DNA from 3 places in the Nesterenkonia sp. NBAIMH1 genome. Region 2 is predicted to be linked to each of the others. Evidence: riboswitches for the same ligand, from Rfam matches in the RefSeq annotation. Region 2 holds a riboswitch; each other region holds the start of a gene.

Region 1 (10,378 bases), 170 kb from region 2:
AGCGTGTCAGCGCCACATACAGGGGGCCCACTTTTCCGCCGGCCTGATCGACCAGCTCGGCCGGCTCCGCAACAACCACCCCGTCGAACTCAAGACCCTTCGCCTCGTCCGCGGTCAGCGCCACCACATCCTGGGTGAGCGAGCCCGCGCCGCGCCCGAGTCGGGTGCCGAATCTCTCGGCGAGCTGCTCCCGGACCGCCCCGATCAGACGATCGGGAACGATGGCGGCCACCAGGCCCTCCCCCAGGCGACGGTGCTCGTCCTCCACCGCCTGCACCACCGCGCCCAGGATCTCGCTCTCCTGGACTGGGGTGACCTCAGGCGCATGATCGCCCTCCCGGACGGTGCGCAGGGAGGTGGTCTGCAAACCGTTCGCATCAGCCACCCGCTCGGCCAGCTCCACGATGCGCCCCGGAGTGCGGTAGTTCACGGTGAGCTCCTCGATCCGCAGCCGGTCCTCATCGACGAACGGCTCGAAGGCCTCGCCCCAGTTCGACGAGGCAGACGGGGAGGACCCCTGCGCGGTATCCCCCACAGCCGTCACCGACTTCAGGGGGCAGCGACGGAAGAGCACGTGCCACTGCATGGCCGAGAGCTCCTGGGCCTCATCGACCACGATGTGGCCGTAGGTCCACGAACGGTCAAGAGTGGCCCGCTCCGCCGCGCTCAGGGTGGGGCCCGACTCCGCGTTCATCGACGCGACAGCCTCCGCATCCAGGAAGCCCTCGATGCCCATCTCCTCGAGCTGAGGCACTGCATTCTCCACGGCCTTCTGCGCGTTCTCGAGGTCCTTCTGGCGAGAGATCTTCTGCCGCGCCTCCTCACGCCCGGCAGTCTCATCGAGATCGCCCAGCAGCTCAGCGGCCTCATCCAGGAGGGGAACGTCCGAGGAGGTGAACGGACTGCCGGGACGACGCTGCAGCAGCTCACGCTCGGCATCGCTGAGCTGCGGGGCCGCATCGGTCAGATACTGGGGCTTCGAGAAGAGGTCCTCCAAGAGGCTCTGCGGGGTGCGCGGCAGCCAGCACAGGTTCAGCAGCACACGCACGTCGCGTGAGGTGCGGACATCCTCCGCAAGGTAGGCGCGGTCTGCGTCATTGCCCTGGGATCGCTTCTCGATGATCCGTTCGAGCTTCTCTGCGATCTCCCTGACCATGACCTTCACGAAGGTGGCGCGAGCCTCGTTGTACGGCTTGCCTGTGGCCCTGGCCCGCTCGATTCCGCGACGAATCATCTTGGGCGTCACCGTCACGGCCGTGCCTTCGACCGTCACCTCCCGAGGTTCGGGAATGCTCCTCTGGCGGTGCTCCACCGCCGCGTCGAGGATCTCAACCCAGTCCACGCGTCCCTTGATCTCGGCGACGCGCGCGTCGGGCTCCTCCACCCCCCTGACCCCTGGGTAGAGGTCGGCCAGGGACGACATGACCACACCGGTCTCGCCCAGGGAGGGCAGGACTCGTTCTATGTAGGACATGAATGCCGAGCTCGGTCCCACCAGGAGCACACCGGCGCTCTTCAGACGCTCACGGTGCGCGTAGAGCAGGTAGGCCGCGCGGTGCAGCGCCACCGCCGTCTTCCCTGTGCCGGGGCCGCCCTGGACGACGAGCACACCGGAGCGGTCCGCGCGAATGATGCGGTCCTGCTCCGCCTGGATGGTCGCGACGATATCGCCCATCTGGCCCGTGCGGCGTGCCTTCAGCGCGGCCAGCAGGGCACCGTCTCCATGGTTCTCGACATCCTCCTCGAGAACGCTGGCATCCAGCACCTCATCTTCGAGCCCCTGGACCTGACGGTGCTTGAGCATCAGGTGCCGGCGCCTGCGCACACCCTGCCGCGCGAACGCCGTTGCCTGGTAGAAGACCCCCGCCTCGGGAGCGCGCCAATCCAGCATCAGACGCTGACGTGCCTCTGAAGTCAGCCCGATCCGACCGATGTAGCGCGTTTCGCCGGTGTCCAGGTCCAGCCGGCCGAAGACGAGCCGGTCATCGACGGCATTCAGCTGCGCCAACCGGTCCTCGTACATGGTCGCGAAGGCGTCTCGCTCCGAGATGTTCTGCATGGTGCCCACGGCACCGGTGGAGCGAACCTTGGCCAGCTGCGCCTCCTTCTCCCGACGCAGCGCATCCAAGCGGCGGTAGAGGGCAGCCACGTACAGGCGCTCCTGATCGACCCCGCCCTCCAGGGGCGGAACAGTGACCAGATCGGCGGTCTCAGTCATCAAGCGTGCTGCTTTCTTCGGAGACGGAAAAAGATCAGTCAATATTACAGCGTCCATGGTTAACGCAAAGTGACGCGGACCTCAGGGAGCGGCTCTGCGTCGTCGGGTCGATGCTCGGTAGGGGGAGACGGACCGCCTCTCGGCGAGCCAGAAGCGCCACGGGTACGCCTCCGAACCGCCCTCGCCCGATACGCCCACCCGAGGGCCCGCGCTCACCGGCTCCGGGCGATGCCCCTGCTCCGGCGGAGCCAGGACGACGCGAAGGCCCTCCTGGGGCCCGACCCGAGGCTGAGGCGGGTCCTGAACAATCTCCACGGCGGCGCCGTCGAGGGTGGTGTCCGCCCCCAGGCCCTGTCCCAGGCGCCCTGGACCGGACAGCAGCTTGACCCCGGTGTCTCTGCCTCCGCGACGGCTGACCGCGGCACCCCGACCCTCGAGCACCTCCGCGGCCCTCAGCAGCACCCCGCCGGCTCCCGCGGCATGGGACACGAGGTTCATGCAGAAGTGGATGCCGTAGCTGCGATACACATACACGTGGCGGGGCGGGCCGAAGAGCGAAGCACTGCGCGGCGTCATGCCCCGGTAGGCATGGGACCCAGGGTCCTCACCTTCGCCTCCGTACGCCTCCACCTCTGTGAGCCGCACGGTGACGTCCTCCTCGGGAGTGCTCACCGTCAGACGGCAGCCCAGGAGCCGGGGAGCCACATCGACGGCATGGGCATCGAAGAGCTCGCTCAGCGCGTCGGCGCTCATGCCTGCCACAGTCATCCGACTACTCATTGTTCTCGGCCTCCTGGTGCTGCGCGTACTCGGCGGCTCGCTGCGCCACGCTGTTGGCATACTCCACCGACTGGTTGTAGGCAGTGACCGCGTCGTTCCAGCCGAAGTCGCTGGTCAGGTCCTCGCCGCTCTCGCACAGGTAGACCCCGGCCGACAGGGCGGCATCGTCGTACTGGTGGACATCGGCCTGACCGTCCTGATTCGCGTCCTGGCCGTATTGGTCCCACGTCGTCGGGATGAACTGCATCGGGCCCACCGCGCGGTCCCACTCCGTGTCCCCGTCGAGCTCGCCATCATCGGTGTCGGGGATGGCCATCAGGCCTTCACTGCCGTCCAGGGCCACTCCGATCACAGGAGGATCCACCGCACCATCATCGGCGACGGACGACGCTCCGTACTGCCCATGAACGGACTCGACCTGCCCGATGCCTGCCAACGTGTTCCAACCCAGCCCACACTCAGGCCGCGTCTGGGACAGGTGCACAGCGGCACCGGCGTAGGCGATCAGCGCTCGCTCAGGAATACCCGCAGCCCCGCTCATCTCAGCAGTCCACTCGGGGTCAGCGAGCTCAGCGAGGGGAACGGCGGTCACGTCCTCGGGAGCGTCCGAGGCCGCGGGAGGGTGGGCCTGAGGAGGCGCCGAGGGGTAGCCCAGCTCGGTCGGGTGGGGGCGCTCCTCCCCACGACCGGCCCACTGCTGCAGCACCAGAACGACCACCACCAGCACCACCAGGCCAGCGGCAGCCGCTGCGGCTGCGGCCCGGCGACGTCGGACTCTGGGCGACGGCGGCCTCTTCGGCGAGGCGGAGCTGTGCGACGAACTCACGGCAGAGAGGGGCTGGCGATCAGGCGATCCCGTCCGGTCCCACAATGCTCCCGGGGGTAGCGATGAAGTCTCTGAGGGGCTGGAGCTGACGCTTCAGCTCGTCAAGCTGCTCGGCGACTGCCTGAGGAGCGGTGCCCCCTCGTGAGGAGCGCGACGTCAAGGACCCGAAAGTGGTCAGCACGGCGCGCACGTCAGAAGTGAGGTGATCCGAAATGCCGGCGAGCTCCTCATCAGTGAGGTCCCAGAGCTCCACGTCCCGGGATTCCGCGACCCGCACGCACTCCCCCGCCAGCTCATGGGCCACGCGGAAGGGGACCCCCTGACGCACGAGCCATTCGGCGATGTCGGTGGCGAGCGCAAAGCCGCGGGGCGCCAGCTCCGCCATCCGCTCAGTGTGGAAGGTCAGCGTGCCGATCATGCCCGAGACAGCCGGAAGCAGAAGCTCCAGAGTGTCCACCGCATCGAACAGGGGCTCCTTGTCCTCCTGCAGATCCCGGTTGTAGGCCAGCGGAAGCCCTTTCAGGGTCGTCATCAGCCCTGTGAGATCGCCGATGAGCCGCCCGGACTTTCCACGCGCCAGCTCAGCGACGTCGGGGTTCTTCTTCTGCGGCATGATCGAGGAGCCCGTCGAGAAGGCGTCGTCGAGAGTGACGAAGGAGACCTCCTTGGTGGCCCAGAAGATCGTCTCCTCGCTGATCCGGGACAGATCGACGCCGATCATCGCGGCGACCCACGCGAACTCGGCGTAGACGTCGCGCGAAGCCGTCCCGTCGATGGAGTTCCACGCAGCCTCGTCGAAGCCCAGCTCCTCAGCCACACGCTGCGGGTCAAGGCCCAGCGACGAGCCGGCCAGCGCACCGTGGCCGTACGGAGAGGCCGCGGCCCGCCGGTCCCAGTCCACCATTCGCTGCAGATCCCGAAGGAAGGCCCAGGCATGGGCCAGCAGGTGGTGGCTGAGCAGCACCGGCTGCGCGTGCTGCAGGTGCGTTCGGCCGGGCATAGGGGCCTCAGGGTGGGCCTCGGCCTGGCTGATCAGCGCGTCGATGGTGTCCATGACGCCGGCCGCGACGACGCGGGCGTGGTCCCGCAGGAACATGCGGCCCATCGTGGCGATCTGGTCATTGCGGGACCGGCCGGCCCGCAGCTTGCCTCCGAGCTCCTCGCCGGCGCGCTCAAGCAGGCCTCGCTCCAGGGCTCCGTGCACGTCCTCGTCCGATGCCGCCGGCGAGAACGCGCCCGAGAGCACGTCCTCCTCCAGACGGTCCAATGCGGAGAGCATGCCGGCAGCCTCGGAGTCGTCGAGCAGCCCGGTGCGATGGAGCACACGGGCATGGGCGCGGGAGCCGGCGATGTCGTACCGAGCGAGTCGAAAGTCGAAGTGCGTGGATTTGCTCAGCGCCGCAAGCGCATCGGCTGGGCCTGCCGCAAAGCGCCCGCCCCACAGCGAGCCCTGGTGGGTCTTCTCCGCCATCGCGCCTACTTCTCCACTCCGGCGCCGGAGAGGTCCGGCTTGCCGTGCAGCCGCTCCTCGCGCTGCGAGGCAACCTTGGAGGACAGCCCGTAGATGTCGATGAACCCGGGCGCCGAGGACTGATCGAAGGCGTCGCCCTCGTCATAGGTGGCCAGGTTGAAGTCGTAGAGGGAGGTGGCGGACTTCCGGCCCTGGACCGTCGCGCGGCCCCCGTGCATCTCCAGGCGGATCTCCCCGGAGACGTACTTCTGCGACTCCTCGATGAACACGTCCAGGTTCTTCTTCAGCGGCGAGTACCACTGCCCGTCGTAGACGAGCTCCGTCCAGCGCTGGTCCACCGTCTTCTTAAAGCGGGCCTGCTCGCGCTCCAGCGTGATGTTCTCCAGCTCGCGGTGAGCAGCCATCAGCGCCATGGCTCCCGGCGCCTCGTAGATCTCCCTGGACTTGATGCCGACCAGACGGTCCTCGACGATGTCGATCCGGCCGATGCCCTGGGCTCCGGCACGACGGTTCATCTGCTCGATGATCTGCAGAGGGCTCAGGCTCTCCCCATCGAGGGCCACCGGGATGCCGGCCTCAAAGGTGATGCTCGCGATGTCCGGGGCCGGCGAGAAGGCCGGGTCCTCGGTGTAGTCGTAGACGTCCTTGGTCGGACCGTTCCAGATGTCCTCCAGGAAGCCCGTCTCGACTGCCCGTCCCCAGACGTTCTGGTCGATGGAGAACGGGTTCTTCTTGGTGGTCTCAATGGGCAGCTCGTTGCGCTCCGCGTACTCGATGGCCTTCTCCCTGGTCAGGGCGAGGTCACGAACGGGGGCGATGCACTTCAGCTCCGGGCCGAGGGTCTGGATGGAGACCTCGAAGCGGACCTGGTCGTTGCCCTTGCCCGTGCATCCGTGGGCCACCGTCGTGGCGCCGAACTGCTGGGCTGCCGCCACCAGGTGCTTGGAGATGATGGGTCGGGAGATGGCCGAGACCAGCGGGTAGGCATCCATGTAGAGGCCGTTGGCCTTGAGCGTGGGCATGCAGTACTGCTCCACGAACTCGTCACGCGCATCGGCGACGTAGGCCTCCACCGCCCCGCAGTCGAGCGCACGCTGACGGACGGTCTCCAGCGACTCGCCCCCCTGGCCGACGTCGACCGCGACAGCGATCACCTCGGCTCCGGTGGCCTCAGCGATCCAGCCGATGGCAACAGAGGTGTCCAGGCCGCCCGAGTAGGCCAGTACGATGCGCTCGCTCACAGAAGTCTCCTCATGGGGTGTGCAGGGTTGATGAACCGCATTCTACATAAATATTCAGTACGATGCATACTTATCGATTGCGCGATCCGGCTCCCCCACTCTATGCGGGCCCCGGAGATGACGCACGGCGTCGCACAGCGGGTCGAAGAATGGACATGCTCGCTAAGCTGGTGCCCATGGCAGACCAGCAGACCCCAGGATCACCGGCGGACCTCACCGAGGAGCAGCTGGAATTTCTGGCCTCCATGTTCGACCTCGCCCGGGCCGGCAAGACAGAGGAGCTGCTGAGCCTGGTGGACCAGGGCATTCCCCCCAATCTCACCAACTCCTCCGGCGACACCCTCCTCATCCTTGCCGCGTACCACGACCAGGCTGAGCTGGTCCGGGGACTGCTGGAGCGCGGCGCGGAGACGGACCGCGAGAACGACCGCGGCCAGACCGCCGTAGGGTGCGCCGTCTTCCGCCAGAACGAAGAGATCACTCGGCTGCTGCTCGAAGCAGGCGCCGACGTGCACAGGGGGCGGCAGAATCCCTATGCGGTGATCGAGGTCTTCGGGATAGAGGGCATGCGATCCCTCCTCGACGAGTACACCTCCTCATGATGTAGCCTGAGTCACACCCGAGGGGCGTCCCGCCAAAGGGACTGAGATGACGCTGAGCCGCAGCGCGGACGGTGCGTCGACCCTTTGAACCTGATCCGGCTGATACCGGCGAAGGGACTGGCGAGCTGCCCGCAGCCTTCTCGCGGCAGCGCACCCTCTCCCTTCTCGTCGGTCCCGGATCGACCCCAGCAGAAGGAGAGAGATGGCCGAGAGATTCAGCACTGAGCTCAAGGAGCAGAACCAGCCGGCCTGGGACGGCGCAGTCGGCCACCGCTTCGTCGATGAGCTCCTCGCAGGCACTGTCAGCGACCACCACATGGCTGCCTACCTCATTCAGGATCACCGGTTCCTCGATGCGTTCCTCACCCTGCTCGGCGCGGCCATGGCCTCCGCCGACACGATGAAGGCGCGCCTGCGGTTCGGACGATTCGCCGGAATGATCTCCGACGACGAGAACAGCTACTTCCTGCGCTCCTTCGAGGCGCTCGGAGTCAGCGAGGAGCAGCGCATCGAAACCCCTGATACCGCCCCCTGCGCCGGCTTCCAAGCCATCATGCGCGAGGCTTCCCGCACACAGAACTATGCGGCTGTCCTCGCGGTGCTCACCGTCGCCGAGTGGCTCTACGGCGACTGGGCCCGCCGCGCAGGCACCAGCAGGCCCCAGCACTTCGTCCACGCGGAGTGGATCGATCTGCACAGCAGCCCGGCGTTCTACGAGTGGGTGGAGTTCCTCCGCTCCGAGCTCGACCGGGTCGGCCCCCAGGATGCGCCGACGGCCCAGGACTTCTTCTCACGGTCCGTGACGCTGGAGCTGGACTTCTTCAACGCCGTCTACCAGAACGGAGATCACTCATGAGCACCCTTTTCGACCGCCTGAAGGAAGCCTCCCCAGCCGAGTGGCAGGCCTATACCGACCACCCCTTCATCCAGCAGATGGAGGACGGGACGCTGCCCCCCGTCGCCTTCCGGGAGTACCTCATCCAGGATTATCACTTCCTGGTCCAGTTCGCCCGGGCCTATGCCCTCATCGGCTACAAAGCCCGATCCCTCGAGGACCTGCGCTACGCCCAGGAAGGCATCGGCAACATCCTGCACGAGACGCAGCAGCACGTAAAGCGCCTGGGCGAGCTCTACGGCCTGACGCCCGAGGACATCGAGAGCACCCCGGAGGACCCCGCGAACATCGCCTACACGCGTTTCGTGCTCGACGCGGGAGCCACCGGCGACCTCCTGGACCTCCACGTGGCCCTCTCCCCGTGCGTCATCGGCTACGCCGAGATCGGCCGGCGACTCAAGCCTGCCGCAGACGCGGACCCGAACCATCCCTACGCCGAATGGATCGCAGAGTACTCCTCGGAGTGGTACCAGGAGACGGCGCGGTCTGCCGTCGAGCACATCGAGGCGCTGGCAGCCCGCGGCGGCTCCGAGGCGCGGTTCCAGGATATTGCAGAGATCTTTGCCACTGCCTCACGAGCTGAGGCGGCGTTCTGGCAGATGGGCCTGGACAGAGCGGCCACGGGCTGAGCTCAGCCCACCATGGCGTCGAAGCGCGCCACCAGGGCCTCTCCCCCCGAGGGACCACGACTGATGAGCATGATGGTGTCGTCGCCGGCGATGGTCCCCAGCACCTCGTGCAGGCCCGCGTGGTCCACCGCACTGGCCAGGAACTGCGCCGCTCCCGGCGGAGTGCGCAGCACCACCAGGTTCGCGCTGGCCTCCGCGGAGACCAGCAGGTCCCTGCACAGCGAGGCCAGCCGCGCCGTGGTGGCGGCCTCCGTCTGGTCGGACTGGAGCTCACCGGCAGGGCCTTCGGCAGGCACCGCGTAGACCAGTGCGCCGTCGGCTCCGCGGACGCGTGCTGCCCCGATCTCCACCAGGTCGCGCGAGAGGGTCCCTTGGGTGACCCGCACCCCAGCCTCGGAGAGCCTGTCGGCCAGCTCCGCCTGCGACCGGATGCTCCCACGGGTGATCAGGTCGCGAACCTTGGCGTGTCGAGCAGCTTTGGTCGCAGGCGCGGTGCGCGATCGGGCAGACTCCCGGCTCATAGGCCCGCGGCCTCCGCCTCGCGCACCAGACGCTCCGTCGTCTGATCTGCCTGGCCCGACTCCACCAGCAGCCAGGCCATCAGCGCCTTCTGGGCGTGCAGACGGTTCTCCGCCTCATCCCAGATGATCGACTGCTCACCGTCCAGCACCTCTGCGGTGATCTCCGCTCCGCGGTAGGCAGGCAGGCAGTGGAGCACCACCGCATGACGGGCGGCCAGCGCCATGGCCCCCGCGCTGATCTGGTAGTCGCCGAAGAGCCGCATCCGCTGAGCCTTCTCGTCCTCCTGCCCCATCGAGACCCACGTGTCCGTGGCGACGGCGTCTGCGCCCTGAAGCGCCTCAGCCGGGTCGGTCGTGATGGTCACGCGACCGCCGGTCTGCGCCGCTCGCTCCTCGGCGGCCCGCACCACCTCCCGGGAGGGCAGGTGGCCCTGCGGTCCCGCGATGCGAACATCCATCCCGGCGTTCGCGCCGGCCAGCAGGTACGAGTTCGCCATGTTGTTCGCCGCATCGCCCAGGTAGGCCAAGGACCTACCCGCCAGTGTGCCGAGCTTCTCCCGGACGGCCTGGAGATCGGCGAGCAGCTGACACGGGTGGTAATCGTCCGACAGCGCATTGATGACGGGGACGCTGCTGAACTGGGCCATCTCCTCAAGACCGGCCTGCTCATAGGTCCGCCAGACGATCAGGCTCACCTGGCGATCCAGGACCCTTGCAGTGTCCGCGATGGACTCCTTGTGGCCCAGCTGGGACTCCCCCGGGCTGATGATGAGCGGACTGCCTCCCAGCGCCGCGATCCCTGCAGCGAAGCTGATCCGCGTGCGCGTCGAGGTCTTGTCGAAGAATACTGCTGCGGTCTGCGGGCCCTGCAGCGGCGCGATGGCGTAGGGGTTGGCCTTCATCCAGTCGGCGAGGTTGAGGACGCGGGTCAGCTCTTCGGGGCTGAGGTCCAAGTCGCTCAGAAAGTGGCGAGTGGTCATGCGGACTCCTTCGTCAGACGTGTCAGGGCGGCTGCGAGCCGGGCGACGGCCTCGTCGGCCTCCTCATGCGAGAGGGTCAGAGGCGGCGCGAGTCGCAGGGTGGCGTGCCCCGTGGCGTTGATGATCAGACCGTGGTGCTCTCGCGCGCAGGCGACGACGTCGCCGGCGCTGATCGAATCGGGCAGCACCAGGTCTGCACCGATGTGCAGGCCGAA
Region 2 (10,378 bases):
GCTGATCGTCGTGCCGATCTTCTCCCGGGACGTCTTCGCCTACCTCAACCAAGGCCGCCTCGTCCTCGCCGGGCAGGATCCCTACGTCTCCGGGGTCTCAACCCTCGAGAACTGGTTCCACCTCGGCACCGACCCCCTCTGGGCAGAAGACGAAACCCCCTACGGCCCCCTCTTCCTCTGGATCGAAGCCGCCGTGATGCGCATCGCCGGGGACGCCCCAGACCTCGCGATCCTCCTCTTCCGACTCGCCTGCGTCGGCGGCGTCGTGCTCGTCATGATCTACCTGCCAAAGCTGGCCGTGCTGCACGGAGTCGACGGCGCGCGTGCCCAATGGATCGCGATGGCCAACCCTCTGCTGATCATCAGCTTCATCTCCAGCGCCCACAACGACGCCCTCATGATCGGCTTCGCCCTCGCCGGGGTCTGGTATGCCGCCCACGGCCGCGGAGTCCTGGCGACCTCACTGATCGTCCTGTCCATCGGCATGAAGCCCATCACCCTGGTGCTGCTGCCCTTCATCGGACTGCTATGGGCCGGACCGGGCTCCGACTGGGCCAGGAAGTTTCGCTGCTGGTTCGCCACCGCCGGCCTGGCCGGCGCCATGCTGTTCGCCATCGGCCTCGCCCAGGGGTACGGCTTCGGCTGGGTCGAAGTCATGGCCGGCACCGGCACCGGTGCGGTCTTCTGGTCCCCTGTCGGCATCGCCGACGGGCTGCTCTCCGGGGTGCTCAGCAACCTCGGCCTCACCCACTACTGGACCCTCGACACCCTCCAGCTCATCGGCCGCCTCACCAGCATCCTCGTCGTCCTGTGGCTGATGTTCCGCGGCCGCGACGACCGCATCACCCAACGCATGATGTGGGCCTTCACCGCCCTAGTGGTGTTCTCACCCATCATCCAGCCCTGGTACCTGCTCTGGCTGCTTCCCCTGTTCGCCATCACCGGGATCAGGTCGAACTGGCAGCTCAAATGGGTCGCCTTCACCGTCGCCTTCTTCCTCACCTTCGGCGCGGCCGATCAGCTCTCTATTCACCAATTCCTCGGCCTCGATCAGCAGATGGAGATGCTCTCCCTCGCCATCTCATACACCTGCCTGGTGGTGCTGGCACTGGTAGACCCCGGAACCCGGTGGCTCATCTGGACCGGATGGCGCCGGCCGCAGCCTGCCGCCGATCAGACCGGGGTCCACCCCGTCGTGGGGAAAGTCTCCGACGCGACACCCGACCACCCGCAGCCCCAGCCCGCTCGACACGAGCCGGAGTCCAGTGCCTGACGGACGGTTCTACCCGAAGACCGGACCCATCTCGACCATGGGCGCCCCCAAAGAGCCGCAGGGGTTCCGGATCACTCGCGGCGTCAACGCCCTGAGGCGATGGATGAGCGGATTCCTGCTCACCCGGTGGCTCATCGGCGGACCCGAGGGCCAGGCGTCCCACACCATGCGCCAAGGCCTCCTCGCTTCCCTGATGATCATGGTGGGCTCATGGGGGGCCGGCTGGATCCCGATGCACGCGGCCGTCGCCGTTCACCCGGCCGTCCTCCCGCTGCGCACCACCGACGAAGGAGCCATCACCTCCGCGATCCTGCTCGTCATCGGTGCGCTGCTGCTGATGCGCTCCTGGCTGCGGCTCGTCCAGCGCATCGACATCCGCGGCCCCCGGGCCGTGCCCGCCATGCGGAAGGCGCTGATCATGTGGAGCGCACCCATGCTCCTGTGCCTGCCGATCTTCTCCCGCGACGTCTACTCCTACATGGCCCAGGGACGCGTGCTCCACGCCGGGCTCAACCCCTACGAATCAGGGGTCTCCGAACTGCCCGGCTGGTACGCCGAAGGCGCCGACGGCCTCTGGGCCGAATCGCCGTCCCCCTACGGGCCGCTCTTCCTCATCATCGCCCAGACCGTCTGGTATGCCACAGATGGCAGCCCCGAACTGGGCATCCTGGCCTTCCGCGCCCTCTCCGTCCTCGGCGTCATCCTCATGGTCACCTACATCCCCAAGCTGGCCTCCGCCTTCGGCGCGCGCCCCGCATGGGCAATATGGCTCTGCCTGCTCAACCCCCTGAGCCTCATCGTCTTCATCCCCGCAGCCCACAACGACCCCCTCATGATCGGGCTGGTGCTCGCCAGCGCCTGGTACGCCCTCAGGCGCCGCCGCCTCGCCGCCGTCCTGCTGATCACCGCCGCCGTTGCGGTGAAGCCCATCGCCATGGTGCTGCTGCCGTTCATCGTCCTGCTCGCCCTGCCCGACACCCGCAGCTACCTCCTTCGCATCAGAGAATGGGCCTTCGGCGGCGGCCTCTCCGGGGCGCTGCTCATCGGCGGGGGACTGGCCCTCGGAGTGGGCCTGGGATGGTTCACCGCCGCCCTCTCCGCAGGATCCGCCGTGATGCAGGCGGCCCCCGTCGGGCTGACCGGCATCGGCATCGGCGAACTCGCAGCCCTCATGTCGGACCTCGACTCCGACGCAGTCGCCGTGACCGTCTACGACCTGGCCCGGCTGCTCTCCGCCCTGGTGCTCGCAGCCATCCTCCTGAAGCCCCGGCTGGGCAACCCGATGCTCTGGTCGGCCTATGGACTGACCGTGGTGGTGCTGGCCTCCTCCGTCATTCAGCCCTGGTACCTGCTCTGGCTGCTGCCCCTCTACGCGGTGGTCCACTCCTACCGCGGACGTGTGATGACCGGGATCATCCTGCTCATCACCGTGGTGGTGCTGCTGGCCATCGTGGGTCAGCTCTCCGTGCCCCAATGGATGGACCAATGGGCAGTCCGAGGGGCCGCCGGCGGCGTCGGCGCCCTCTACCTGGTCTACCTCGCGGTCTTCGACCCCTCCACCTCACGCATGTTCACCTTCCGCCACCGTTCCGAACGCTGGAATGCCGCCGACGGGTGGCTGAAGCTGAGAGAATTGTCGACGCCCGAGACCTCCTGGCGGGCGGCAGACATTCACCAGGGGACCTCTGAGCAGAAAGCCAGTACGTGAATCTGAGATCCAGACTGCTGTGGGGGCTGCTGGCCGCCGCAGCCGTGGGGGCAGCCCTGTCCCTGCTCGCCGTCCAATGGTGCCGCGTCAACGGATGGACCGACCCCGACCAGCACCTGGCCATGTGCTACTCCGACTTCGCCCTGCTCTACGGCGAGCGCGGCCTCGCCGACGGACTGTTCCCCTTCGTGGACGACGTGCCGGACGGTCAGGTGATGGAGTATCCGGTGCTGATCGCTGTGGTGGCCGGATTGATGGCCGCGGCCGTGGATCTCATCATGCCCGGAAGCGGGGCCACCGATGCCCGGACGCTGGCCTTCTATGACCTCAACCACCTGGCCGCCGTGGCCTGCTGGGTCGGGGTGGTGCTCATCACCGCCCTCTCGACGACCAGGTCGCGACGACGTGACGCCCTGATGGTGGCGCTGGCCCCGGGGATCATCCTTTCCCTGTCGATCAACTGGGACATGTGGGCGGTCTTCCTCGGCGGAGCCGGTCTGCTGCTCTGGGGTCGGGGACGTCCCGGCTGGGCTGGTGTGCTGCTGGGTCTGGGAGCGGCGATGAAGCTCTATCCTCTGTTCTTCCTCGGAGCGATCCTGGTGCTCGCCGTCCGCGCCGGGAGAATCCGTGACCTCGTCGTCGTGCTGATCACCGGCGTGGCCTCCTGGTTGGCGGTGAACCTGCCGTTCATGCTCACTCAGTTCGACCAGTGGGCGACCTTCTACCGGTTCTCCTCCGAGCGGGAGGTCAGCTTCTCGTCCATGTGGCTTGCCTTCACGTGGCTGCCCTTGGACGGGGAGGGCTTCAGCCTGCTGTCCAACGGCCTGTTCCTGATCTGCTGCCTGGCCATCGCATGGCTGGGTTGGGCGGCTCCGCGCCGGCCGCGCGCTGCCCAGCTGTGCTTCCTGATCGTGGCGAGCTTCATTCTTTTGGGCAAGGTCTACTCGCCGCAGTTCGTGATGTGGCTGATCCCACTGTTCGTGCTGGCGCTGCCCCGGGTGAGGGTCTTCATCATCTGGATGGCCGTCGAGGCGTTCCACTGGGCGGCGGTGTGGCTGATGAGCGCGAAGATCACCTCCGGCGGTGAGATCGGCGGCGGACACCACCTCATCGAGGTCGCCTACGGCACAGGCATCGCAGCGCACATGGCCGCAGTCATCTGGATCATGGTTCTCGTGGTCCGGGACATCCTCCGCCCCGACAGCGATGTGGTGCGTGCCGCCCACGGCGGTGAGGACCCGCTAGCGGGAACCGTCACCGGCCGCCAGGACGTCTTCACCCTCCCGGGCCGGGGCCAGCCGGCCCGGCTGAGGCTGCAGTGGTGAGGGTGAGGGCGCATGCTTGAAATGCTCACTGTGATCGGCCCGATGTTTCTGGTCATCGTGGCCGGCTTCGGCTCCGGGTTCATCCGCCGGTTCCGTCAGGCCGGGCCGCACCTCAACGCCTTCGTCTTCTTCTTCGCCCTGCCGACCTTCGTCTACACAGCGATGGTCACCGCCCCGCCGGTCGACGAGTATCCAGTGATGGCGATGGTCATCCCGCTGGTGGTGACCCCGGTGCTCTCTGTGCTCGTCTATGTGCTCGCCCGGTGGATGACTCGTTCCCGCGTCCCCGCTGGTGCGGCCCCGGACGCCATGGCCGCCCCCACCTCCCTGTCGGCCACCTTCGGCAACGTGGGGTATTTCGGCATCCCCATCAGCATCGGCGTGCTGGGCCCGGAGGCTGGGCTGGTCGCCGGGATCGTTCACACGCTGCACAACATTCTGTACATGAACGGCTACCCGCTGGTCCGCACCACCGCGAACACGCTGCGGGCCTCCGGGGGAAAGCTGGGCAGCATCGGCGAGCTGTGGGCCAAAGTGGTCTGGCCGATCCTCAAACGTGCCGTGCTGCTGAACCCTGTCATGCTCTTCATCGCTTTGGCGCTGCTGGTGGTGTTCACCCCCCTGCAGATGCCCACCCTCTTCGACGAGCCGGTCGCGCTGCTGGGTGAGACGGCCGTCCCGCTCGCGCTCTTCTGCGTGGGCCTGGCCCTGCACCCCGCCCTTGAGGGCGTGCGCAGCGGCGGCGTGCCGAAAACACCGATCGCTCTGGCTACCGTCGTCAAGCTCATCGCACTGCCGGCCGCCACATGGTTGGCGATCCTGCCGTTCTACGACTCCATCGGGCCGATCTGGGCCGGGGTGCTCATCATCATCGCGGCTACACCGTCCTCCACTACAGTGTTCCTCTTTTCCGAAGAGTATGACGGCGACGGCCGACTGGCTGCGGCGATCCTCGTCGCATCCACGGCCCTGAGCCTGATCACTCTGCCCCTGATCGCTGAGTTCATGCTGACCTAGGCCATGAGAAAGAGATAGCAGCGACGCTGGGCGTCGCCCGACACAATGGCCAAGTCTCTGGCCCCAGATTCAATAAACTGGCGTCGTGAATGAGCATGGGATTCCTCGTTATGGTCGACCGGGAGAGCATTGATCTATGTCCACATGGGAGGAGCAGACAACGGGATGAGCAGCACGCCAGACGTCAGGCCCGTGGGTGACCTTCCCCATTCGATGGGAAAAACGGCAACTCGCGAGCTGCAGCGTGCAGGAATAGATTCTCTGCAGAAGGCCAGTGCGTATACCGAAGGAGAACTGCTGGCCATTCATGGTGTGGGGCCCAAGGCCATCCGCATCATGAAAGAGACAATGGAGGAGAAGAGCCTCATCTTCCGCGAGGGCTAGGCCCCGGGCAGATGGCACGCACCCGCGCCTAGTCCGATCCTTCTGCCTCTGATCGCTGAACTGCAACTCGTGTAGTTTTCTTGGTGTTCACCTTGGCCCGATGGGATGGAGCGCATGTCTGAGCCGTCCGACCAGAAGAGCCCTCCGGCACCTGCCGGCAGCGTGCTGGAAGTCTTCCTGATCTTCCTGCGCCTGGGCCTCACCAGCTTCGGCGGACCCGTCGCTCACCTGGCCTACTTCCGTGAAGCCTTTGTGGAGCGGCGCAGATGGCTCACCGACAAGGCCTACACAGACCTCGTCGCCCTATGCCAGTTCCTCCCCGGGCCCGCCTCCTCCCAGGTAGGTATGGCCCTGGGCCTGCACCGGGCCGGCGCCGGAGGCATGCTCGCTGCCTGGGTCGCCTTCACCCTGCCCTCCGCGGCGCTGATGATCGCCTTCGCCTACGGGGTCACCGCAGCCGGGGACCTCGCCGAAGCCGGATGGGTGCAGGGGCTGAAAGCCGCAGCCGTCGCCGTCGTCGCCCACGCGGTGCTCGGCATGGCCAAAACCATGACGCCCGACGCCGCACGAGCCACCATCGCAGCCCTCGCCGCCGGCGCGGTCCTGCTCTTCCCGCACCCTCTGGTGCTGGTCGCCGCCATCGCAGCAGCCGGTCTCATCGGCCTGGTGTGGCTGCGCCCTGAGCCGCAGACCCGCACCGCTGAGGATGCCTTCGCCGTCAGCATTCCCCGATGGGCCTCCTGGACGGCCATAGGAGGATTCTTCCTGCTCCTGGCAGGCCTGCCTCTGCTGATCTGGGCAGGGGCCGCAGGCCCGGCAACCGTCGCGGACACCTTCTACCGGGCCGGCGCACTCGTCTTCGGCGGCGGGCACGTGGTGCTGCCCCTGCTGCAGGCCGAGACCGTTGAGACCGGGGTGGTGGATCCGGACGTCTTCCTCGCAGGCTATGGCGCCGCCCAAGCGATGCCCGGCCCGCTGTTCAGCTTCGCCGGCTTCCTCGGCGCCGCACCCGACGCCGGCGGCACCGACGGGCTGCTCGGCGGAGTCATTGCACTGGTGGCGATCTTCCTGCCCGGGGCCCTGCTCATCATCGGGTGCCTGCGCTATTGGGAGCGCCTGCGGTACAACAACACCGCTCAGCGTGCCCTGCTGGGCTTCAACGCCGGGGTCGTCGGCATCCTCGGCGCCGCACTCTATGATCCAGTCTTCACCGTCGGCGTCCTCGAGGTGGGAACCCCGGCGCTGATCATCGCCGTGCTGGCATTCGTCGCGCTGAACAGCTGGAAGGTTCCCGCATGGGCCGTCGTGCTCGCGGCCGGTCTGGCCGGATGGGTGCTTCTCTGACGGTGCGCGCGTTCCGGTCCGAAAGGCGGCACCTATACACTGCTGGGCATTGCCCGATGGACTGCACAGCTGAACGCATGGAAGGGTCGCGAAGATGCCGAGACCACAGCCGAAGACCGCCGGGCTGAGACTCAGCGCCGCCGCCGCGATGATCGCACTCGTGGGAGTCTCGTGCGGGGCGCCCGAGGAGGAGCCCGCCGAAGAGCCTGTCGAAGAGCCGGACAGCACCGACGAGGCCGACCCTGGCCAGGACCTTGACGAGGACGCGCCCGACGCGGAGACCGAGGAGACCCAGGAGGAGGACACCGGGGACGAGGAGCCGGAGGACGAGCCCGCCCTGAGCCAAGCAGGAGTCAGCGCCGGCCACCCGCTCGCCGTCGAGGTGGGGGAGCAGGTCCTCGCCGATGGCGGCAACGCCGTCGACGCCGCCATCGCGGTGGCTTTTGCCGTGGGCGCCGTGGAGCCGCCGGCCTCCGGGATCGGCGGGGGAGGGTCGGTGATCCTCGCAGGGCCCGACGGGGAGCCCGTCTTCTATGACTTCAGGGAGGTCGTGAACAACGACGGTGAAGTGCCCGACTCCTCCACCGGGATTCCCGGCTTCGTCGCCGGCATGGGACAGCTGCACGAGGACTACGGGACCCGAGAATGGGCCGAGCTGCTCGAACCCACACGGGATCTCGCTGAGGAGGGCTTCGAGGTCAGCGACTACCTCTCCGATCGCATCGGCGGCGGCATGGGCCCCGAATACCTCGCCGAGCTGGAGGCCTTCAGCCCTGGAGGATCACCCCTGGAAGCTGGAGACCAACTCGTGCAGCCAGACCTCGCCGAGACGATGCAGCAGCTGATGGACAGCGGCTGGGAGGACTACTACACCGGTGAGCTAGCAGAGTCCGTGGCCAGCCAGGTGGAGGGCATCGACGCCCAGTCGCTCGCCGACTACGAAGTCGTTCAGGGCGAGCCGGTCACCGGGTCGTTCGGCGAGTACGAGATCGCCTCCTCCGCCCCCTCGCTGCCGGGTGTGGCACTGATACAGATGCTGCAGATCGCGGAGAGCCGCGGCATCGATCAGATGGAGCCCGGCTCCGCCGAGTACATCGACACCCTCTCCGAGGCATGGGCCGTCGGGGAGGAGACCATGCAGACCGAACTCGGCGATCCCAACTTCGTCGACATCGATGCCAGCCGGTTCACGGACCCGGGCATGAACGCCCAGGCTGACCTCTCCGGCACTGGACCCGCGTCCGGCGACCCGGACAGCTCCGCGCCGAACACCACTCACCTCGTCGTGGTCGACGAGGACGGCCTCACCGTGTCAATGACGAACACCGTCACCGACTTCTGGGGCTCCGGTCAGGGCGTGGACGGCTACTTCATGAACAACGCGCTGCTGCGCTTCGACACCTTCGACTCGGAGCAGAATCAGCCTGAGTCCGGGCGTCGTTCTGCGACCTGGTCCAACCCCACCACAGTGCTCGATGAGGAAGGTCGTCCGATCATGCCCATCGGCACCCCCGGGGGCGCACAGATCCTGCCCGCGACCGCCCACGTCCTCATCCTGCGATACCTTCACGACTACAGCCCCCAAGAGGCAGTGGATGCTCTCCGGTTCCGGGGCGCCGAGCCTTCCCTCTACCTGGAGGAGGGCCACGACGAGGAGCTCTACGAGGAGCTGGCCCAGGAGGGCTGGGAGCCGGAGCAGTGGGACGCCGCCAGCTTCGGCTCTGTCCAGCTGCTGGAGATCGACTACGAGACGGGCGAGCTGACCGGCGCGGAGGACTCTCGGCGCGACGGCTCGTTCTCCATCCTGGAGTAGGCTGGAACGGCCGGCGCCCCGGATGGGCACGGCTCAACGCTGAACACCTCGGGGTGCCCGCGTCATCGGGCTGAGAGCACACCCGCAGAACCTGTGAGTTAGTACTCGCGAAGGGAAGGTCGCCATGAGCTCCTCTGCACCTGCAATTCCGAATGTCCTGTCCATCGCCGGCACGGACCCCACGGGCGGGGCAGGCATCCAAGCTGATCTGAAGAGCTTCTCAGCCTTCGGTGCCTACGGCATGTGTGTGGTGACGGCTCTGGTCGCCCAGAACACCCAAGGTGTGCGGGAGATCCACGCACCACCGGTGAGCTTCCTGCGCGCCCAGCTCGATGCGGTCTCCGATGACGTCCGCGTCGACGCGGTGAAGACAGGCATGCTCGGCACAGCCTCGATCATCGAGACCATCACCTCCTGGTGGGAGGACACCTACCCAGAGGGTGAGAGGCCCGCGCTGGTGGTGGACCCGGTCATGATCGCCACCAGCGGAGACCGGCTGCTGGAGAAGGACGCGGAGCGGGCCCTGATCAGCTTCCTGACTCATGCCGACCTGATCACCCCCAACGCCCCGGAGCTGGCACTGCTGGCCGGCGCCGACGAGGCAGAGACCACTGACCAGCTGGTGGAGCAGGCGGAAGCGGTCGCGGACACTCACGATGTGGTGGTCCTCGCCAAGGGAGGCCACCTGACGCAGAGCGCCATCGTCGACACGTTGGTGTTTCCCCTCGGCGCCCAGGGGCGACCCGCGTCCTACAGCCTCAGCTCGCCCAAGGTGGACACGAAGAACACCCACGGCACCGGATGCTCCGTGTCGGCAGCCTTCACGGCCCTGCGCGCCGAAGGACTCTCATGGCAGGACAGCCTTGACCGGGTCAAGCCCTGGGTCACTGCAGCTCTGCAGCAGGCTGACCAGCTCGACGTCGGCCGTGGAAGCGGACCGATCCACCACGGGGCGAAGTACTAGGAGTCGCCTCCTGAGGGGCAGGCCGAGCGCAGGCGCCGGGCGCGACTCTGATCGCCCAACCCATGCAGTGCGGCATGAAGGCCACTCGCACATGAATGGGGCACAATGACCTCACCTCTTACAGGAAGGGTCGTCCGATGGCAGCCTTCTCGCGTCGAAAACCGCCCCATGTGGTCACACTGTCCCGACCTGATCGAATGACGGTGGCAGACGTCATCGAGGCGCTCGATGACACCGTGAGCTTCGAGTATCGGGGAAACACCGAGCAGCTGTTCCGTGGTGCGGCCACGTCCCTCCGCCGAGGAGAGGTCCGCCGAAGGTTCTGGGTGGTTCGGGACCGTGACTGGACGCGACGCCGTCGGGACTTCTATCGGGGCTCTGCGTCGAGCGCCGAGGGAGATCTTGCCGCGGCGATCGAATGGGGAGCCGAAGGCGTCATCTGCGGCCCGGAGTACAAGGACTCACCACTGCTTGAAGGCATGAACGTGTTCTTCACCCCGAGCACGATCGACTTCACATGCCGACTCATTGAAGCGCAGCGACGGCTGAT
Region 3 (10,378 bases), 410 kb from region 2:
TACACCGAGGACTCCACCGCTGGGACTGACATGAACGTCGTCGTCACCGGATCCGGCGACTTCGTCGAAGTGCAGGGCACCGCCGAGGGAGCGCCCTTCACCCGCAGCCAGATGGATGAGCTTCTGGACCTCGCCGTCGCGGGGTGCGCCCAGCTCTCCGAGATGCAGAAGCAGGCGCTGGACGCCGCATGAGTGCCCGGCTCGTCCTCGCGACACGCAACCAGGGCAAAGTGCGCGAGCTTCGTGCCCTGCTGGCCGAAGAGCCCGCGCTCGCCGGCCTGGACCTGGACGCCGCAGTCGTCGACGCTGTCACAGCCGGGTGTGCAGAGATTCCAGAGACCGGCGTCACCTTCGAGGCGAACTCACTGCTGAAGGCCCGCGAGGTGGCTGCTCAGACCGGACTGCCGGCCGTTGCGGATGATTCGGGGCTAGCCGTGGACGTGCTCGGCGGCGCACCCGGAATCTTTTCCGCGCGCTGGGCCGGGGAGCAGGCTTCGGACGAGAACAATCGGCGCCTGCTGCTGCAGCAGCTTGCCGATGTGCCGCAGGCCCACCGCGCTGCAGCCTTCATATGCGTCGCATCCCTCGTCACCCCCTCCGGTGCTGAGCACACGGCAGAGGGCCGCCTGGAGGGTGAGCTGCTCACCGCCGAACGAGGCGATGGCGGATTCGGCTATGACCCCATCCTGCAGCCTGCCGGAGAGTCGCGCTCCGCGGCCGAGCTGTCCATGGAGGAGAAGAACGCGATCTCGCACCGCGGCAGAGCCTTCTCCGCGCTCGCCCCCCGAATCGTGGAGGTTCTGGCGGGGGCGTGAGGGGGCTGAACTTCACCGCCGTGGACTTTGAGACCGCCAACGGCTTTCGCGGCTCTCCGTGCGCCATCGGTCTGGTGCGGGTGCGGGACGGCGTCGAAGCCGAGACGCACTACACGCTGCTCAGACCGCCGGAGGGCTTCGACCGGTTCGATCCGAGGAATATCGGCATCCATGGGATCACCCCAGAGGCTGCCGCCTCCGCGCCCCGCTTCGGAGAGGCGTTCGACGAGGTGGCCGCATTCATCGGTGCGGACACGCTGGTGGCGCACAACGTCACGTTCGACCTCGAAGTCCTCGAGTCCGCTCTCGAAGTCTCCGGGATCGACGGACCGGGCCTCAGCGGACTCTGCTCGGTGCGCCTGGCCCGGGCCGTGTACCAGCTCCCCTCGCACGCCCTGCCGAAGGCGGCAGCCGAAGCGGGCTTCGACCTGAAGCATCATCACCACGCGCTCTGGGATGCCCGAGCCTCTGCTGCCATCGTGGTCGACATTGCACGTCGTCAGCAGACTCCGGATCCGCGCGCACTGTTCGGTGCCGCGAGCATCGAGCCTGAGGTGCTGGAGCCTTGGACGGCGCCGCGAGTGCGTGAGTCCCGGGCGACCCGGCAGATCCGCGGCTACGGTGACCTCTTCGATGCGACCGTCCCCTTGGGGGGCAGGGAGCTGCCCGATCTGATGCGCTGGCAGGAGGAGGGCCGGAACCTTCCGGCGAACCAGGACGCGGACCCGTCGCACCCGTTCTTCGGCGAGCATGTCAGCTTTACCGGGAACCTGGTGATTCCTCGCGGCGAAGCCAAGCAGCTGGTCGCCGGCTGCGGAGGCACCACCTCCTCACGAGTGACAGGCTCCACCAGCATCCTTGTCATCGGCGACGGGTTCGACGAAGCAGACCTCGCCGCTGATCGGGACCCGCAGGGACCGCTGGGCTCCAACAAGGCCAAGGATGCGCTCAAGCGCAGAGAGACCGGACAGAGCATCCGGATGGTCTCCGAGCGGGCGTTCCGACAGCTGGCCGGGGCGGCTTGGCCCTACGCGCCCTGAGCGGCCTGGCGCCACCGGCGGGCAAGGTCCTCGACGACGACGCTCAGCAGCTCGTGCCGGGACTGCTCCTCGGAAAGATCCTGCTCTGAGTGCTCTCCGGCGGTGACCTCTGCGACCCGCGACTGCGCGGCGGCAACGACGTCAGGGTGACCGTGGGTCAGGCTGATGGCTTCCTGAGCCCATTTCTTCCGCGTCTCGACGCCCACATAGGGAAACAGCCCGATCGGAACGGCTCGGGAGAGCACGGCCGTGTCGTATGCCTCCGGCTGGGCAGGGGAGCTGGGGTAGGCCATGTCCGCGGAGGCGAGCCCGCGCAGCGAACTCTCTGCGCTGCCGGGGACGAGCGGGCTTCCGCCGGCCTGCAGGATGAGCGCCAGAGCGTGGTCGGTGGGCCGCCGCGGGGGCTGCGGGGAGCCTTCGGGGAAGGACCCGGTGACGGCCCGGTGCCAGCGCAGACAGGCCAGCCACATCGCTGCCAGCGGGTCTGCCCCCGTTCCTTCGGCGGACCACTCGAGGACCTCAAGCAGTCCGTCGGCCAGGCAGAGGGTCAGCAGCGTCTCAGCGTGGATCGGCTCATCCCGGCCGGGCAGCAGTGCGGTCATCTGCCCCTGGAACTGCGCGATCAGCTCCTCGTCGGTCAGCGTGTCTCTGTTCACCCGGACAGGGTATCCGCCGTCGAGCACGGACTCAGGCCCAGACCAGGTTCCAGGTGCCCGCCAGCAGCGACGCGGCAGTGGCCGCGGCCGCGATTCCCGCGCCTGCCAGCACCACGAGAGCATCCGTAGGCACCAGACGCGCTGGTCGTGCCCAGGTGCGCGGCCCGGCGCCGAAGCCCCGGGATTCCATGGTGATGGCCAAGCGTGTGGCTGTCCGGATCGCCTGGACCAGCAGCCCGAACGCTTGGGACAGGGTGCCGGAGACTCCCCCTAGGAGGCCCTTCTTGGCACCGATGCCGCGGGCGCGACGCGCATGGCCCAGGGTGCTCCAATGCTCTGCCAGCAGCCCCATGAGCCGCATCGCAGCGAGTGCGCCCAGGACGAATCGCGCCGGTAGCTTCAGCTGCTGGGCCAGCGAGTCAGCCAGGTCGGTGGGATCGGTGGTGGAGAGGATGATGACGCTGGGCAGCACGATGGCGAAGGCTCGGAGCCCCAGGGCGACGCCGAGCAGCAACGAGCCGCTGCTGACTGTCGTGAAGCCCAGGTCCAGCAGCACCCGCCCGGACTCTTCACCGGCGATCGCGGTGCCCCATACGGCGATCACCGCCCCGACTGCAAAGGGCCAGATACGGCCGAGGAAGGCCAACGGACGGATTCCCGCCAGCCCGAGCATCAGAAAGCTGGTCGCTGCGACCACAGCCGCCGAGACCGCATCGATGGTCGCCACCAGGGCCAACGTGATGAGAGCAAGTGCTGCCAGCTTCGCAAGAGGGCTGCGTCGGCCCAGCCACGAGGAGTTCCGCGCGGAGCCCAGCCCGGGAAGCTCCGTGGTCCCCCGTTCGGCTGAGGGCGTTTCTGCGGGGCGGCTGCGGAACTGCCCGATGTCGACAGTCTCAGCGTCGAGGGCCTCCAGGAATGCGGCGTCGTGCGTGACCGCCAGCACAGCCCCGCCCGCGGCGAGGTGCTCACGCAGCAGGTCGACGATCTCCGCAAAGGTGTGGGCGTCCTGCCCGAACGTCGGCTCGTCGAGCAGCAGCATCTGCGGACCGGAGGCCAAGGCGGTGCCTACGGAGAGCCTGCGCTTCTCGCCCCCCGAGAGGCTGAACGGGTTGGCGTCGGCGAGCTGCTCCAGCCGCAGGCGGTGCAGCAGCTGGGCCACTCGTGCCTCGACATCCGTCTCAGCGAACTGCGGCCGGCCGTCGACGGTGCGCGCCTTCTCCGCGGAGAGCCTCAGCTCTTCGGCCACAGTGGGCTTCACGAACTGGTGCTCAGGCTCCTGAAAAACCATCCCGATACGACTGATCAGCTGTGCCGGATTCCACGCATGCGGGTCCGGGGTGAGCGTGCCGGCGTGCGGAGGCAGCAGGCCCGCCAGTGACAGCAGCAGGGTGGATTTGCCAGCTCCGTTCGGCCCCGTGATGCCCACCGCCCGGCCAGCGCTCAGGGTGAGGTTCACCCCGGTGAGCACCGGGGCAGGGCAGTGACGTCGCCGCCACCCTCTGCGCGGACTGTGCCGTGAGACGGCCAGCCCCTCGGCCCGGAGCACGACATCGCTGCCCTGCACTCCCGACTGCTGAGCACCTCCAGCCGGCGCGGAGATCCCCTCGGCGTCACCAGGGACTGACCGTGGCGATCCGTCCCACCCTGGGACCCAGAGGCCCGCCTCGGCGAGCTCCGTTCGCAGGGCACCGTCTGTGCTGAGAGTCGACGAGGGCGCTCGCCGGCTCACTCCGCTTCCTGGGGCGAGCACGACCAGCGTGTCCATGTGCTCGGCCCAGCGGGCCAGCCGGTGCTCGACGACGACGAGGGTGGCGCCGGTGCGTTCGGCGGCGGCGATCACCGCGTCGCGGACCTTGTCGGCACCCTCAGGGTCAAGGTTGGCGGTGGGTTCGTCGAGCAGCAGCAGACCCGGGCGCATCGCGAGGATGCCGGCCAGTGCGAGCCGCTGCTTCTGACCGCCGGAGAGCTGAGCGGTGGGATGGTCACGGGGGAGGTGACCGAGCCCCACGGCCCGCAGCGCTTCGGCGACACGGTCCGGAATCTCGTCCCGGGGGACTGCGAGGTTCTCCGGGCCGAAGGCGACGTCGTCGCTGAGGCGGGAGAGCACGACGGCGGCCTCCGGGTCCTGCTGCATGAGCCCGGCCCGGCCGCGTGCCTCCTCGGGGCGTGCGCCGTCGATGAGCAGATCGCCCTGGGCTTCGGCGCCCTGGTCCTGCAGAACACCGGCGAGTCCGTGCAGCAGGGTGGATTTGCCTGCTCCGGAGGGTCCTGCGATGAGGACCTTCTCGCCGGGTCGGATATGCAGGTCCAGACCTGCGACCGCTGGGGAGTCCCGGTCGGGATGGTGCCATGTCCAACCCCGGGCAAGAACCTGTGCTCCAGCTGAGGGAGCTTGCGGCGTCGTGGTGCGGGTGCTCGGCCGGACGGCCGCCGGATCAGAGGTCACGGCGGGGGCTTGTCCGGCCCAGCGGAGATTCGCGGTGCGCCTTCCTCGAGGCCATCGGTCCCAGAACACCGGTGGCGGCGAGCGCCCGGGTGCCCAGCCAGGGGAGAAGCCCGGCGACGATGGCCCCGGACAGCATGAAGCAGCCGATGTGGATGGCCGTCTCCAGGGGTGCGTAGGCGTACATGGGCACGATCCAGTGGTAGGTGATGCCGCCGGTGAGCCCGGAGGCGGCCCCGCCGAGGAGTGCGATCTCGATGCTGAAGCGCCGGTACATGACGGCCAGGAAGATGAGCTCGGCCCCGAGCCCCTGCATGAACCCGGAGGAGAGCACGGTGAGGCCCCATTGGGAGCCCAGGAGGGCGGAGACGGCGGCGGCGACCATCTCACAGTAGATCGCCGCACCGGGTTTGCGAATGATGAGAGCGCCGAGGACGGCGGGGAAGAGCCACATGCCGTGGACAAGCGTCTCCACCGGCGGATAGAAGGCGAAGAGGCTGCCCACGAAGTGGTAGCTGAGGTTCCAGCCCCAGAAGATGACCCCGGAGGCGACGGCGAGTGTGGACGCCACCACGATGTCGGAGACGCTCCAGCGCATGGAGCGGCGTGCGGATGCGGACCGTGCAGATGCGCGTGAGAGCGCTGAAGAAGAGTTCATAGCGACTTCCTTCGCAGGTTCTAGCCTGATCAGGTTCAAGGGTCTGGGCCTCAAGCCCACTCTCAGCGACTGGCCGGTGATCGGCGGCCGCTCCCCTGTCGGACAGAGTTCGGTATTCAGTTGTCACCGCCTAAGCGGTGGTGGGCGTCACATTAGCACGGGGCTGCGCGCACGTGGCTGTCCGTCCGCACCGGTAGGTTTGGCCTATGCGCTTCCTGCACACCTCCGATTGGCATCTTGGGCGTGGCTTCCACGGCTTCAGCCTGCGCACTGAGCAGGAGCAGCTGTGTGAGGCCGTGTGCGCCGAGGTGAGGGAGCAGAACATCGATGCCGTGCTGATCGCCGGCGATGTCTATGACCGGGCGCTGCCGCCGGAGTGGGCCGTGGAGCTGCTGGAGAGAACCCTCGGGCGGCTCGTGGAGCTGGGTGCGAAGGTCATCGTCACCTCCGGAAACCACGACTCGGCGGCTCGGCTGGGGTTCGGGCGAAGCCTGATGCGCAGCTCGGGGGTGCACATCCGCAGCGCACTCGAAGACGCCTGGGTGCCCGTTGAGCTGGAGGATGAGCACGGCCCGGTGCTGGTCTACGGCGTCCCCTACCTGGAGCCGCAGCTTCACGCCGCGGAGCTCGGCTGTGAGCGTGCCCACCACACTGCCGTGACCCGGGCCGTGGCCGAACGGATCCGGGTCGATCGTGCCGAGCGCAGCCCCCAGGCGCGCACCATTGTGATGGCGCACCTCTTCGCCGCCAAGGGCACGGCCTCCGCATCAGAGCGGAACATCGGTGCGGATGTCGCCGCGGGGGAGCAGCCGGAGCACCACGAGGACACCGTCGGCGGCCTCTCGGTGGTCCCGCTGGAGATCTTCGACGATTTCGACTGGGCAGCCCTGGGCCACCTCCACGGACGGCAGGCCCTCACGGACACCGTCAGGTACTCCGGGTCGCCGATCCGCTACTCATTCTCCGAGGCGGAGCAGGAGAAGGGAGCGTGGATCTACGACACTGCCGACGGAAGCGCCGCGGCCCTTGACTGGAGCATCGGCCGCCCCCTCAAGCGCCTCTCCGGCACGATCGAGGAGATCCTCGGCGCGGAGACGCTGGAGCGGTGGTCACACGCCTACGTGCAGGTGAAGCTCACTGATGAGCAGCGGCCCGAGCAGGCCTTCCAGCGCGTCCAGGAGTGCTACCCATACCTGGCCAGCTTCAGCTATGCAGGGGCGGGCCGGCTCACCAGCGGGTCCACCTACTCGCAGAAGCTGCAGCAGGCCCGCACCGATGCTGAGGTGGTCGCAGGCTTCCTGGAGCATGTGCGCAGCCGGAGCCCTCATGAGGCTGAGCAGCAGCTGATCGCCGAAGCCCTCCAGGAGGTGCGCGCATGAAGCTTCACGCCATGACTCTGTGCGCCTTCGGGCCGTTCCCCGGAACTGAGACCGTGGACTTCGATCAGCTCAGCGCCGAGGGTCTGTTCCTGCTGCGCGGCCGCACCGGCTCCGGGAAGACGTCGGTGCTCGACGCCGTGACATTTGCCCTCTACGGGAACGTAGCGGGGCTGAGAGACCATAACCTTCTCAAATCACACCACGCGCCTGATGAGCGAGCCCCTTTTGTGGAACTGGAGTTCTCCGTCGGCGGGCATCGCTATTGGGTACGTCGGACACCCTCGTTCATCCGGGCGGGGCGCAAGACGATGGTCAACCCTACGCTCAGCCTGAAGCGATGGACGGGGGACGGCTGGGACGTCGGAGTCTCAGGCATCAAAGCCGCTACTGCTGAACTCAGCGGCATCCTCCAGCTGAGCCTGAAGCAGTTCACCAAAGTGATCCTGCTTCCTCAGGGAGACTTCGCTGACTTTCTGCACGCCAAGAGTGCCGATAAGCAGGCACTCCTCGAACAGCTCTTCGACACCTTCCGGTTCCGACGCCTGGAGGAGCGCCTCAACGAGCAGGCCAAGGAGGCCCGGGCCCGCAGCGAACGCATCGAAGCCCAGATCGAGCAGCTCACTGCCCGCCTGCGCAGCGACGCCGCCTCGCTCCTGATGCCCCCCGCCGAGGAGGGCGCAGGGACGGAGGAGGCCGACCTTGACGATGTCCCTCCAGAGCAGCTCGGGGAGCGTGTCACCGTCCGGGCGGAGGAGCGCCGCGGCCGGCTCACCGGGCGCCTCGAGGCTGCCCGGGAGGCCGCAGATAAGGCCCGAGCCCTGGCGGAGGAGCTGTCCGCGCGCCGACGGGAGCTGCGCCGCTGGGCAGAGCACCAGGACGCGCGGCGGACGTATGCCGCCGCCTCCGACCAGGCAGATGAGGACCGGGCCCGCTGCGCCCGCCATGAACAGGCCCGCACAGTGGAGAAGTGGTTCCGGGAGGCGACCAGGGCTCAGGAGCGTCATCAGCAGGCCGCCTACCAGGCGAAGGCGGCGGCGCAGAAAGCCTCCGACACTTTCAGCGCCGGATGGTCGGGTGCCGTCGACAGCGATGCAGACGCCCCTGCTGTCGTGGACCTCGGGGGAACGCCCGATCACTCTGCTCTCCAGCAGGCCGCTGAGACGCTGACGGGGCTGCGCACCCGGCTGGCGGAGGAGGAGGCCGAAGAGCTCGAAGCCCGTCACAGCCATCAGCTCCGCAGTGCCGAGCAGTCCGCGCTGACCGCGGCCCAGGCCCAGCAGAGCGCGGAGGAGCTGACCGCCAACGTGGACCAGCTGACGAAGAGCCGGCAGGAGCTGGCAGAACGGCGGCAGGACGAGGCCGCTCTCGACGCCGCTGCGGAGTCCGCCCGGGAGCGAGTGACCGACGCAGACTCCATCGTCCAGCTCATGGCACGACGCGACCGGGCCGCTGAGCAGCAGGAGCGCCGTCAGGCCGAAGCGGAGCGGGCCCATGAGCAGTACAGGGCCCAGGATGATGACTACCAGCGGGCAGTCAGGGCCTACCGGGGCGGCATGGCGGCCCAGCTCGCCGGCCGGCTCGAGCCCGGAGAGCCCTGCATGGTGTGCGGCTCTGTCGAGCACCCTGCCCCGCACGCCGCGGATGAGGAGGAGGGCGCCACTCTCGAGCAGGTCGACGAGGCCCAGCAGCGGATGACAGCTGCCCACCAGAAAGCAGTCGCCGCAGCGGCGGCGCATCGCACCGCTCAGCAGCAGTACGACGAGCTGCTCGAGGAGCTCGGCGGGGAGGCAGAGGACAGCGATGCGCACACCAGCGCAGAGGAGGCTGCGCAGCGCCTCGAATCCGCGCACCAGGAGCTCAGTCGGGCCCAGGAAGCCCGCCGCGAGCAGCAGCGCATCGCCCGCGAGCTGGAAAGGTCCGCAGAGGAGCTCCACGCAGCCCAGCGCCGTCTCACTTCCCTGGAGCATGAGCGTCAGAGCGCACAGGCGGAGGCCGAACGCGCCCGGACCGCTGCCGCCGAGCTCGAAGACCGGCTCGCCCGGCTCCGCGGGGGCCACCCCAGCGTCAGCGCCCGCCTCGAGGCCGTGAAGGAGCTGCAGGCCGCCGTCCAGCAGGCCGTCGATGCCGTCAGTGCTGAGTCGGCTGCCGCCTCTGCCGCCAGTACCGCCGCGCAGTCCGCCGAACGCGAGCTGGCCGAATCCGACTTCGCCGACTCGACCGACCTTCGGAGAGCCCAGCTGCCCGAGGAGGAGCTCACTCGGCTCCGCGGCGCGGTCAAGGAGCATGACGCTCAGGGGCAGCGGCTCGACTACGAAGCCGAGCAGCCCGAGGTGAAGGGCGGCCAGGCCCGCCAGTCCGCCGGCGAGCAGGCTCCCGACGCAGACGAGCTCCAGCAGGTCCAGCAGGCAGCCGTGCACGCGGAGGATCGTCTCGAGCAGGCGAGGGACGCCCTCACCACCTTCGACGCCCGACGCGAATCAGTGACCGGGTGCATCGCGTCCCTGAACGAGAGCCTTCAGGCCAAAGCCGACCAGGCCGAGGAGCAGACCCGCCTCCTGGCTCTGGCAGAGACCCTCAACGGTCGCGGGCACGACAACCCCATGCGGATGACCCTCACCACATTCGTCCTGGCGGCCAAGCTCGAAGAGGTCGCGCAGGCGGCCTCACGTCACCTCGGGGCGATGTCAGAGGGCCGGTATCAGCTGCTGCACCAGGACACCGGGTCAGGGGGGAGCAAACAGGGCCTGGACCTGCAGGTCCATGATGAGCACTCTGATGAGCGCCGGCCAGCCTCCTCACTGTCGGGCGGGGAGACTTTCATGGCGTCGCTGGCGATGGCGCTGGGCCTCGCGGAGGTCGTCCAGGCTGAGGCGGGGGGAGTGGAGATGGAGTCGCTGTTCATCGACGAAGGCTTCGGCTCGCTCGACGAGCAGACCCTCGACGCGGTGATGGTCGCCCTCACGAGTCTGCAGGGCGAGGGCCGGCGGGTGGGAGTGGTCAGTCACGTGGCCGAGATGCACACTCAGATACCCTCCCAGCTGATCGTCCGGGCCTCTCGAGTCGGTTCGACCCTGACGATGAGAGTTCCTGGGTGAGGTCACCATGAGCATGAAGTCGAGTGCAGGGCAGCGGCTGCTGCGCGCTGCTTGTCATGTTCCTGCTGTGCTCCTTGTGCCCGGACTTCTGGCGGCGCTCCTTCCGCGCGGGGAGCAGCTCCTCGCCGTCGCCTCGGCCCTGTTCGCCCTGGGAGGGCTGTTCGCGGCGATCGGCCTGCGCGCGACGCTGCGCAGGTACGCTCATCCGCGCAGCATCCTGCTGAGCAGCAGCGTCCTTCACGCCGGCGTGCTCATCCTCCTGCTGAGGGCCTCGGAGTTCGCTTCCCGTCAC

The links. A riboswitch is a leader RNA that binds a small molecule or an ion and turns the genes downstream of it on or off. The one in region 2 is predicted to bind thiamine pyrophosphate.
Region 1: it holds a riboswitch for thiamine pyrophosphate, as region 2 does, so the genes downstream of both, FS388_RS00920 (TenA family protein) here and thiD (bifunctional hydroxymethylpyrimidine kinase/phosphomethylpyrimidine kinase) in region 2, are expected to answer to the same signal.
Region 3: it holds a riboswitch for thiamine pyrophosphate, as region 2 does, so the genes downstream of both, FS388_RS11110 (ECF transporter S component) here and thiD (bifunctional hydroxymethylpyrimidine kinase/phosphomethylpyrimidine kinase) in region 2, are expected to answer to the same signal.

Annotation. Positions count from the first base shown of each region.
Region 1 is NZ_CP042335.1:194,587-204,964, forward strand. It holds gene FS388_RS00890 (UvrD-helicase domain-containing protein) at 1-2,218, opposite strand, end outside; gene FS388_RS00895 (DNA-3-methyladenine glycosylase) at 2,300-2,986, opposite strand; gene FS388_RS00900 (lytic transglycosylase domain-containing protein) at 2,991-3,824, opposite strand; gene argH (argininosuccinate lyase) at 3,844-5,295, opposite strand; gene FS388_RS00910 (argininosuccinate synthase) at 5,301-6,536, opposite strand; gene FS388_RS00915 (ankyrin repeat domain-containing protein) at 6,713-7,138, shown strand; TPP riboswitch at 7,149-7,272, shown strand; gene FS388_RS00920 (TenA family protein) at 7,341-7,994, shown strand; gene tenA (thiaminase II) at 7,991-8,662, shown strand; gene FS388_RS00930 (arginine repressor) at 8,665-9,183, opposite strand; gene argF (ornithine carbamoyltransferase) at 9,180-10,163, opposite strand; gene FS388_RS00940 (acetylornithine transaminase) at 10,160-10,378, opposite strand, start outside.
Region 2 is NZ_CP042335.1:23,786-34,163, reverse strand. It holds gene mptB (polyprenol phosphomannose-dependent alpha 1,6 mannosyltransferase MptB) at 1-1,273, shown strand, start outside; gene mptB (polyprenol phosphomannose-dependent alpha 1,6 mannosyltransferase MptB) at 1,266-2,981, shown strand; gene FS388_RS00145 (glycosyltransferase family 87 protein) at 2,978-4,306, shown strand; gene FS388_RS00140 (AEC family transporter) at 4,319-5,323, shown strand; gene FS388_RS00135 (hypothetical protein) at 5,489-5,707, shown strand; gene chrA (chromate efflux transporter) at 5,822-7,051, shown strand; gene FS388_RS00125 (gamma-glutamyltransferase family protein) at 7,146-8,864, shown strand; TPP riboswitch at 8,904-8,997, shown strand; gene thiD (bifunctional hydroxymethylpyrimidine kinase/phosphomethylpyrimidine kinase) at 8,989-9,828, shown strand; gene murF (UDP-N-acetylmuramoyl-tripeptide--D-alanyl-D-alanine ligase) at 10,026-10,378, shown strand, end outside.
Region 3 is NZ_CP042335.1:2,304,552-2,314,929, forward strand. It holds gene rph (ribonuclease PH) at 1-192, shown strand, start outside; gene rdgB (RdgB/HAM1 family non-canonical purine NTP pyrophosphatase) at 189-815, shown strand; gene FS388_RS11095 (exonuclease domain-containing protein) at 812-1,855, shown strand; gene FS388_RS11100 (ADP-ribosylglycohydrolase family protein) at 1,843-2,511, opposite strand; gene FS388_RS11105 (ATP-binding cassette domain-containing protein) at 2,543-4,957, opposite strand; gene FS388_RS11110 (ECF transporter S component) at 4,947-5,612, opposite strand; TPP riboswitch at 5,602-5,719, opposite strand; gene FS388_RS11115 (exonuclease SbcCD subunit D) at 5,819-6,991, shown strand; gene FS388_RS11120 (AAA family ATPase) at 6,988-10,086, shown strand; gene FS388_RS11125 (hypothetical protein) at 10,094-10,378, shown strand, end outside.